4 regions of the Actinoplanes sp. NPDC026619 genome follow, and region 4 is predicted to be linked to each of the others. Evidence: riboswitches for the same ligand, from Rfam matches in the RefSeq annotation. Region 4 holds a riboswitch; each other region holds the start of a gene.
The links. A riboswitch is a leader RNA that binds a small molecule or an ion and turns the genes downstream of it on or off. The one in region 4 is predicted to bind cyclic di-AMP.
Positions count from the first base shown of each region.

Region 1: linked by a shared signal. The riboswitch ahead of AB0E90_RS51110 (C40 family peptidase) and the one ahead of AB0E90_RS20025 (transglycosylase family protein) in region 4 are both predicted to bind cyclic di-AMP.
Region 2: linked by a shared signal. The riboswitch ahead of AB0E90_RS15900 (hypothetical protein) and the one ahead of AB0E90_RS20025 (transglycosylase family protein) in region 4 are both predicted to bind cyclic di-AMP.
Region 3: linked by a shared signal. The riboswitch ahead of AB0E90_RS04710 (NlpC/P60 family protein) and the one ahead of AB0E90_RS20025 (transglycosylase family protein) in region 4 are both predicted to bind cyclic di-AMP.

Region 1 covers NZ_JBEZYA010000062.1:1,870-4,061, reverse strand. The annotation lists gene AB0E90_RS51115 (XdhC/CoxI family protein) at 1-991, shown strand, start outside; cyclic di-AMP (ydaO/yuaA leader) riboswitch at 1,121-1,273, shown strand; gene AB0E90_RS51110 (C40 family peptidase) at 1,279-1,845, shown strand; gene AB0E90_RS51105 (hypothetical protein) at 1,868-2,192, opposite strand, start outside.
Region 2 covers NZ_JBEZYA010000006.1:199,230-201,421, reverse strand. The annotation lists gene AB0E90_RS15900 (hypothetical protein) at 1-857, opposite strand, end outside; cyclic di-AMP (ydaO/yuaA leader) riboswitch at 861-997, opposite strand; cyclic di-AMP (ydaO/yuaA leader) riboswitch at 1,206-1,342, shown strand; gene AB0E90_RS15895 (hypothetical protein) at 1,347-2,192, shown strand, end outside.
Region 3 covers NZ_JBEZYA010000001.1:997,964-1,000,155, reverse strand. The annotation lists gene leuS (leucine--tRNA ligase) at 1-383, shown strand, start outside; gene AB0E90_RS04710 (NlpC/P60 family protein) at 441-1,166, opposite strand; cyclic di-AMP (ydaO/yuaA leader) riboswitch at 1,269-1,454, opposite strand; gene AB0E90_RS04705 (MurT ligase domain-containing protein) at 1,818-2,192, shown strand, end outside.
Region 4 covers NZ_JBEZYA010000008.1:237,178-239,369, forward strand. The annotation lists gene AB0E90_RS20020 (saccharopine dehydrogenase NADP-binding domain-containing protein) at 1-335, opposite strand, end outside; cyclic di-AMP (ydaO/yuaA leader) riboswitch at 559-710, shown strand; gene AB0E90_RS20025 (transglycosylase family protein) at 717-1,403, shown strand; gene AB0E90_RS20030 (isochorismatase family cysteine hydrolase) at 1,531-2,166, shown strand.

The DNA of each region.
Region 1 (2,192 bases), on a different contig from region 4:
GAACTCGGCGCCACGGCAACCCGGCGCGGCGATGGCCGTCAACGAGCACGGCGAGGTGCTCGGCAGCGTCTCCGGCGGCTGCGTCGAGGGCGCCGTCTACGCCGCCGCCGAAGAGACCATCAAGAGCAAGAAGGCCCAGCAGCTGACGTACGGGGTGAGCGACGGCGACGCGTTCGAGGTCGGCCTCACCTGCGGCGGCACCATCGAACTGCTGATCCAGCCGGAAGTGGCCCTGATCGACCTGGACGACGTGCTGGCCGCCATCCGTGACGGCCGGCCGGTGGCGACCGCGTCGATCGCCGGCAACCAGCTGGTGATCTGGCCCGACCGCACCGCCGGCACGCTCGGCGACCAGGGTCTGGACCACGCGGCCGAACAGCAGGCGGCCGGCATGCTCGCCGCCGGCACGACCGGCACCGTCCGCCTCGGCCACCACGGTGAGCAGCGCCAGGAGGAGACCGAGGTCTTCGTGCAGACCTTCCTCGCACCGCCCCGCATGATCGTCTTCGGCGCCATCGACTTCGCCGGCGCGGTGGCCCGGATCGGCGGCTTCCTCGGCTACCACGTCACGGTCTGCGACGCCCGTCCCGTCTTCGCCACCCGCAAGCGCTTTCCGTCGGCCGACGACCTGATTGTCCGGTGGCCGCACCAATATCTGGAATCCACCACGGTCGACGAGAGGACCGTCCTCTGCGTCCTCACCCATGACCCGAAGTTCGACATCCCGCTCCTGGAGGTCGCGTTGCGCACGCCCGCGCGCTACATCGGCGTGATGGGCAGCCGGCGCACCCACACCGACCGGATGCGCCGCCTGCGCGAGGCCGGGGTGTCCGAGCTCCAGTTGTCCCGCCTGTCCGCTCCGATCGGCCTGGACCTGGGCGCCAGAACCCCGGAGGAGACCGCGGTAGCGATTGCGGCGGAGATCATAGCGAGGGCCTGGGGCGGGTCCGGTCTGCCCCTGACCGGGCTCGATGCCCCAATTCACGGGTAGCGATCGGGTAACAAACCCCACTTGTCATGCCCATCGGCCGACCCCCCGCCGATCGTGTCCGGTGCCGCCACCCGACGACGGGAGGCCGCCACACCGCCTCCGGACGCCGAGTCCCGCCCACCGGGCGCGGTGCATGACCTGTCTCCGATCGGAAGCTTCAGTGGGCGGGAACGGGGGACCCAGGTCGCCGGCGATGCCGGCTCGGGGTGAAGTCGCTTACGCGACGGGCCGCCTTCAGGCCTAATCCGACAGCTAACCTCGCAGGCGATTGAAGGACAAGGAACCTCGTGTTCTCTGCCGTCCGTCCCACCCTGCCCGGCAATCCGCTCCGCCGATCGCTTTCCCGCTTCCTGTCCGTTTTCCTGGCCGCCGCTTTCCTGTCCTCCGCGGCGCTGCTGCTGACGGCCCCGCCAGCCCACGCGGCCCCCGCCACCCACGCGGCCCCCGCCAACCACGCGGCTGCCGCCACCCACGCGGCTGTCGTCGACCCCGTGGTCCTGCGTGGCGAGCGAGTGGTGGCCGCGGCTCGAGCCCAGCAAGGCAGGCCCTATCGGCACGGCGCCGTGGGGCCGCGGGCGTTCGACTGTTCCGGCCTGACCACCTACGCCTACCGCAGCGTGCGGGTGACCCTTCCCCGCACCGCAAACGCCCAGTTCCACGCCGCCCAACCGATCAGCCGGGCCGCGGCCCGCCCCGGCGACCTGGTGTTCTGGGTCCAGGGCGGGCACGCCTACCACGTGGGGGTCTACGCCGGCGCCGGCCAGGTCTGGCACGCACCAAAGACCGGCGACCACGTCCGCCTGGCCCGCATCTGGTCCTGGCGGGAAGTCCACTTCGGCCGGATAGCCGGCTGAGTGCCACGCCCGCCGGGGCCGTTCACGCCTCGGCGGGCGCCGCCTTCAGGTCCGGCCGGACCAATTCCTCGATGAAGCGCGCGAACGCCGGCGCGTAGTAGTTCCGCGCAACGGTCCAGGTCCGGCGGTACTCCTCGACCGTGAAATCCGCCGCGATGGTCTGTTTCCAGCCGATCCAGAACTGCTCGTCCAGTTCGCCGCGTCGGTGGCTGAGGAAGAAACCCTCGTGCGCGTTCAGCCGGAGAAAGATGAAGGCGATCTTCCGGGCCTCGAGATCCGACGAGACGACGATCCCTTTCGCCCCGAGGTGCCAGGCGGCGAGCTCCGGATCGTGGAAGATCGCCTCG
Region 2 (2,192 bases), on a different contig from region 4:
TGTGACTCCGAGAAGCCGCTCTTCTGCAACGACCAGTCGCAGGCCCGGCCCTTTGGATGCTCGAACGGCCCGCCGTCGCGGTGACAACCGACAAAGTTGTTGAAGCCGGCTTTCTTCACCTCTTGGTAGAGGTGCAGCGTGCGGGCGGTGATGCAACCGCTGGTCGTCGGATCGTTCACTGTGCATTTCTCGGGCGAGAAACCGCCGTCGGAATTGCGGGGCGCCGGGGCCGCGACCTTCGACGTGGCGTCCACGAATCCGGCGGTGAGGCCCGCGCCGCCGATGAGCGACAGAGCCTTGTCGGCGGTCTGCTTCTGCTTCGCCATCGCGGTCAGGTTGGTCTGCTCCGCCTTGACCTCGGCGTCGAGTGCCGCCTTGGTCGTGTTGACCTCGTCGATCGCCTCGTTGAGCTCGTGCAGCTTCTTGTCGTGCAGCGTGTTGATCTCCTCGAGGGAGACCGCCTTGGCCAGGAAGTCATCCGAGCCGTTGCTGCCGAGCAGAAAGCTGACGGTGCCGAGGTGGCCGGTGCGGTACTGCTGGGCCGCGATCGCGTTGACCTCGGGAATGAGGACATTGCGCTTGGCCTCGGCGAGCGTGACCTTGACGGTCAGCTGCTTCTGGGCGGTGGTCGACTTGGCGACCGCGGCCTTGGCCTGCACGTATTTGCGGTTCGACGACTCGAGAACGTCATCGAGGGTCTGGTCGGCGTTGTCGTCGCCCTTTTCGTCGGGCTGGGCCGAGGACGTCGACGGAGTGTCGGGGTCGGCGCTCGCGGGCGATGCGGGCGCCGCCAAGAAGGCGACCGCAACGAGCGGTGCCAGGGCTAGGGTCAGCCACCGGCGCGGGCGTACGGACATGCACGTTCCTTCCAGTTGACCGCCGACCGAGTTAGCTGACGGGTTCGGGATGGAAGCGATCCCTACCGCGGTTAGGCGGATTCACCCCACTGACCTGGTTCCCCGGCACGCCCTCGCGGGCGATTAGGCGGTGGTCTGCCGGCACCTCGGGGGCGGCGCCTTCGGCGGCAGAACCGGCCCTACTTTACCCGAGGCCGTGCTATAGGGCAGGGCTCGGGAAATGTGAATGCGGTGACGTTCCGGCGACTCTCCGTGCTTTTGTCACGCAAGGTCATCATCGAATTGCGCACAGTACGAGAACTGTCGATCAATCAATATCATGAGTATCGTCGGTCCCGATCTCCAGCCGGGGGATCGCCGCTTAATCGCCCGCGAGGGCGAGCCGGGGAACCACGTTCCTTGGGGTGAATCCGCCTAACCGCGGTAGGGATCACTTCCATCCCGAACCCGTCAGCTAACTCGGTCGGCGGCCGACGGAAGGAAACCTTTGTGCGGCAGAAAACTGTCCGCCGCCGTTCTGCGGCATTCCTGGCCCTTTTGATGGCAGTCGCCGGGCTGGCCTTCGCGGTGGCAACACCGGCGAGCGCGGCGCCGGGTGACACCGGCGACGACGGCGAGGGTGGCTCGAAGACGCTGATCCAACAGCTCGAGGCGGCGTCCAAGGGCTACGTGGATGCCCAGGAGGCGCTGGCCAAGTCCAAGACGCGGCAGACCCAGCTGACCGCCAAGGTCAAGGAACTCGACACCCAGCTCGGCCCGAAGCAGGCGGCGATCGACGAAATCGCCGCGCAGGCTTACCGGACCGGCCGGCTCGGGCCGATGAGCGCCCTGCTCACGGCCGACTCGGCGAGCGGCTTCCTGGACCGGGCGGTGACCCTCGAGACGGTCGCGGTCAAGCAGCAAGCGGTGATCAAGGACCTTAAGCAGACCCGCGACCAGCAGGAACAGGCGAAGCTCGGGATCGACGCCACCATCCGCGACCAGGCCAAGCAGGTCAGCGTGATGGCCAAGCGCAAGGCGCAGGCGGAGGGCGCGCTGAAGGCGGCCAACGCCGGCCAGGACGATCCGCAGTCGACCGACGGCGGCAGCAGCGACACGTCCGGCACGTTCTCGGGCGGCAGCGGCACGGTGGACGACCCGACCAGCGGGGGCCGCATCACCCAGCGGATGCTGTTCGCCTACAACCAGGCGCGGGCGGCCGGCTTCACCCACTACACGCACTGCTTCCGCGAGCAGAACAGCGGCGAGCATCCCAAGGGCCGGGCCTGCGACTTCGCGGCCGACAAGGACGGTTTCGGCGGGGTCGCCACCGGAAGCAGCAAGACGTACGGCGTC
Region 3 (2,192 bases), on a different contig from region 4:
CCGCGATCGCCAAGCTGATCGAGCTGACGAACGCGCTGACCCCGCTGCCGGTCGCGTCCCGCGAGGCGGTGGAGCCGCTGGTGCTGATGACCGCGCCGTTCGCGCCGCACCTGGCCGAGGAGCTGTGGCGCAAGCTGGGCCACGACGACACCCTGACCTACGCGGGCTTCCCGGTCGCCGACCCGGCGCAGCTGAAGGCCGAGTCGATCACCTACCCGGTGCAGGTCAACGGGAAGGTGCGCGGCCGGGTTTCCGTCGACCCATCCGCTGATGAAGCGGCTGTCCGGGAGGCGGCCCTGGCTGCGGTCGCCGAGGCGGTCGACGGCCGTACACCCAAGAAGGTCATCGTCGTCGCCGGCCGCATGGTGAGCGTGGTTCTGTAAGAGACGCCGAAAGGGCGCCGCGCATCATTGCGCGGCGCCCTTTTCGTTTCGGTCTACCTAGGCGGCGAGCCGGCGTACGACATAGTTGCTGCCGTAGATCTTGTGCTTGCCGACCCGGGCACCGGTGTGCGGGGAGTCGTACATGTAGCCGCCACCCGCGTAGATGCCGGCGTGGTAACCGTATGAGCCGGACCGGAAGACGATCAGGTCGCCCACCTTGACCTGGCTCTTGGCGACCGCAGTGCCGTACTTCTGCTGCGAGTTCGCCTTGTGCGGCAGCGACTTGCCGACCGCCTTCTTGTAGACGTACTTGGTGAAGCCGGAGCAGTCGAAACGGCTCGGCCCCTCAGCGGCGAACTTGTACAGCGCGCCGGTGTGCTTCTTGGCCTCGGCGAGGATCTTCGCGCCGCCGGCAGTCTTCTTCACGGTGAAGCGGTACGACGACGTGTACTTGACGTTGTAGCCGCCGTTGCCGAGGAAGACCGCGCGGTAGGTGACGCTGGCCAGCGGCTTGGCGTAGAGGTTGACGACGCCCTTGCTGTTGACCTTCGCCGCCGTCCAGGCGGTCCACTTGCCACCCCGGTTGCCCTCGAGCCGGACCCAGCCGGTCGTAACCGGCTTGCCCGTCGCGGGGTTGTAGAAGTAGGCGGTGACCCTTGTCCTCGTGCCGTACGCAACCGTGAGGCTGCTGTGCGAGGTCTTGACTGCGGGGGTGACCTTGGCGGTGGCCTGGACTGCCGTCACGACGGACGTCGTGGCGGCGCTTGCCGCGGTCGGTGCCATGAGCTGACCTGCGCAGAGGCAGAGGCCCAGGGACAGAGCGGCAGTACCGGTGCCGACGGACAGCCGTCGACGCCGGCTCGAGTTGTGCTCGTGCACGGTAAGGGTTTCCCTCCGGCACGCCTGCGAGGTTAGCTGTCGGGTTCGGGCGGGAAGGTGTGCCCGGTCGCTTTCGCGGCTTCACCCCAAGGTCGCCTCGTGTCCCACCACCGGAGCGGGTGGTGGCGAGGCGGACCAGATATGGGTCCCCCGTCCCTGCCCCCGTATGCCTGGTTGTGGTTACACAAGTGCTTGGTCGCGGGATCGGCCCGGGGCAGGGCTCGGCGTGAACCAGATTCGCCGCGAGCCGGTTCGGTGTGAACCGGCGACACCCTTGCTACCTGAAAAATCGAGTGATCGTTGCGCACGATTTCGTCACTCTCCGTGTTTGGCACGCGGACCGGTGTCCATTTTGTTATCTCCGCGAGACAAATGCCATGACGATCGGTAATTTCACAGCTACTGATCGTCCAAGGTTACGGGTGAAACAGAACACACAAAAAATGCCGGTAACCTGCCGTTTCCCGGTCAGAAACGGTTAAGCGGCCGGCGGAGCGCCAACAACTCGACGTAACCGCCGGGTCCGGTACCCTCGCTGGCGTGACGGACGGGAAGATGCCCCTGCGGGCCAAGGTCGCAACCTCGGTGTCGAAGACCGCGGCTGCGCTGTCGCGGGCCGCGGGCCGCGGCGACGGCTCGGTCATCGGCGGCTGGATCGGCCTCAAGATCGATCCTGAGCTGCTGAACCACCTGGCCGGCGGCCGGGCGATCGCGCTGGTCTCAGGCACCAACGGAAAGACCACCACGACCCGGCTGACCGCGGCCGCGCTCGAGGTGATGGGCCGGGTCGCCACCAATTCGTTCGGCGCCAACATGCCCACCGGGCACACGTCCGCGCTCGCCAAGGCCGGCAGCACGCCGTTCGCCGTCCTCGAGGTCGACGAGCACTACCTGGCCCGGGTGATCGACGCCACCGAGCCCCGCGTCGTC
Region 4 (2,192 bases):
TCGCCGGTCAGGTCGACGTAGTCGGTGCCGGCCGCCGCGCACGCGCGCACGATGGCTCGGCCGTACTTCGCGTAGGGCCCGACCGTCGTGATGACCACCCGGGTGCCGGCGGCGAGCTTCTCCAGGGCCGGAGTGTCAGAAGCGTCGGCCACCACGATCGGCCAATCGACCCCGAGGCGCTGCTTGACCTCGGTGAGTTTGGTCTCGGAACGGCCCGCCAGGGCGACCCGGGTGGCGGCCGGCGCGTGCTCAGCCAGGTATTTCGCCACCAGCACCCCGACGAAGCCGGATGCGCCGTAGACGACGATGTCGTGATCGCGGTCGAGCTCGCTCATGGTTGCCGATTCTCCATCAGGTCGCCTCCTACGGCGCGACAAGTTACCGATCAGTAATTCAGGATCCTCGCCAATCGGTCATTCTCGTCATAAAGCAAGATCGAACCGGGCAATAGTGAGAAGAGCGTCACTATTCACGCTTGAGACTTGGTCGATGCTCGGGGGCCGTGGTTACCGTCGGCCGGTCCGCATCGCGGGCACCGTGGGCGGATCGCCGAGTCCCTGCCGCCGCTCACCGGATCTCAAACTCGTGGCAGGGAGCGGGGGACCCAAGTTCCTCGGCGCGCAATTCGCGCGCCTCGGGGTGAAGCCGCTACGTGCGGCCGGGCACCTCAGCCCGAACCCGACAGCTGACCTCGTAGGCGTGGAGGTTTTTCTGTCATGGCACAGATCCACAAGCATGCCCGCATTTCGCGGGCTCGCAAGCATGCCCGCCTGGCCCTCGGCCTCACCGCCGCCGGCGTCGCGGGAACGGCCGCTCTCCTGGGACCGGCCTCGCCGGCGCAGGCGTCCAGCGTGAACTGGGACGCGGTCGCGCAGTGCGAATCGGGCGGCAACTGGAGCATCAACACCGGCAACGGCTTCTACGGTGGCTTGCAGTTCAGCCGGAGCACGTGGCGGTCCTACGGCGGCGCGAAGTATGCCGGGACGGCCAACAAGGCGAGCAAGTCGGAGCAGATCCGGATCGCCGAGAAGGTGCTCTCCGGCCAGGGCATCGGCGCGTGGCCGGTGTGCGGCAAGAAGGCCGGCTCGTCGAAGCACTACTCCAGCACGAACACCAGCGGCTCCAAGTCGGCGTCGAAGTCGGCCACGAAGTCGAAGTCTTCCTCGAAGTCGACCGCCCACAAGGCGGCCAAGAAGTCTTCGACCAGCACCACGCCGAAGGTCACCCGGTCGACGACCGTTAAGGCCACCGGTAAGAACTACGTCGTCCGCTCCGGCGACACGCTCGCGGCCATTGCCACCAAGAACCACGTGAACGGCGGCTGGCGCACCCTCTACCAGCTGAACCGCGGCACCATCACCAACCCCAACCTGATCTTCCCCGGTCAGCGCATCGCGCTCTAGTGCATCACTCGCGGTCCGGCCGTCGTTCCCCCGCGGCGACCGGGCCGCACCCCTTCTGGCCGCACCCGTCGTTCTCGGCTTCATTGCGCCGACATCACGTGCGGCGGCTCTGTGCAAAGGTGTCGCCATGGCCCTCGACCCCCACCTCGAACCGCACTGGGACAGCGCGGCGCTGATCACCATCGACATGCAGCGCGACTTTCTCTCCGACGGAGCCTTCGGGCTGGCCGGCACCACCGAGGTGCTGCCCAACCTCGGGAAACTCACCGCGGCGTTCCGATCGGCCGGCCGGCCGATCGTCCACATCGTCCGGCTCTACCCGGCCGACGGGCTGGACGTCGATCGCGTCCGCCGCACGCTCGTGCAGGATGGCGGCCAATTCGTCCGGCCGGGCTCCCCCGGCCGGCTCCTCGCCGAAGGCCTGGCTCCCATCGACGAACTCGACGACGACGCTCTGCTGCGCGGCGAGCCGCAGCTGCTCGGCCCCGCCGAATACGCGCTGTACAAGCCGCGCTGGGGCGCCTTTTATCGCACCCGCCTCGACGAACTGCTGACCGGCCACGGCGTCGACACGGTCGTCTTCGCCGGATGCAACCTGCCCAACTGTCCACGAGCGAGCATCATCGAGGCCCATGAGCGCGATTACCGCGTCGTGTTGGTCACCGACGCCGTGTCGCAGGCCAGCGAGCAAGGATTTCGCGAGATCGCCGGCTTGGGCACGACGCTCTGCACCACCGCCGAGGCAGTCAGCCCTGCGCCCTGACCCCTGACCCCCTGACCCGGCGGCGG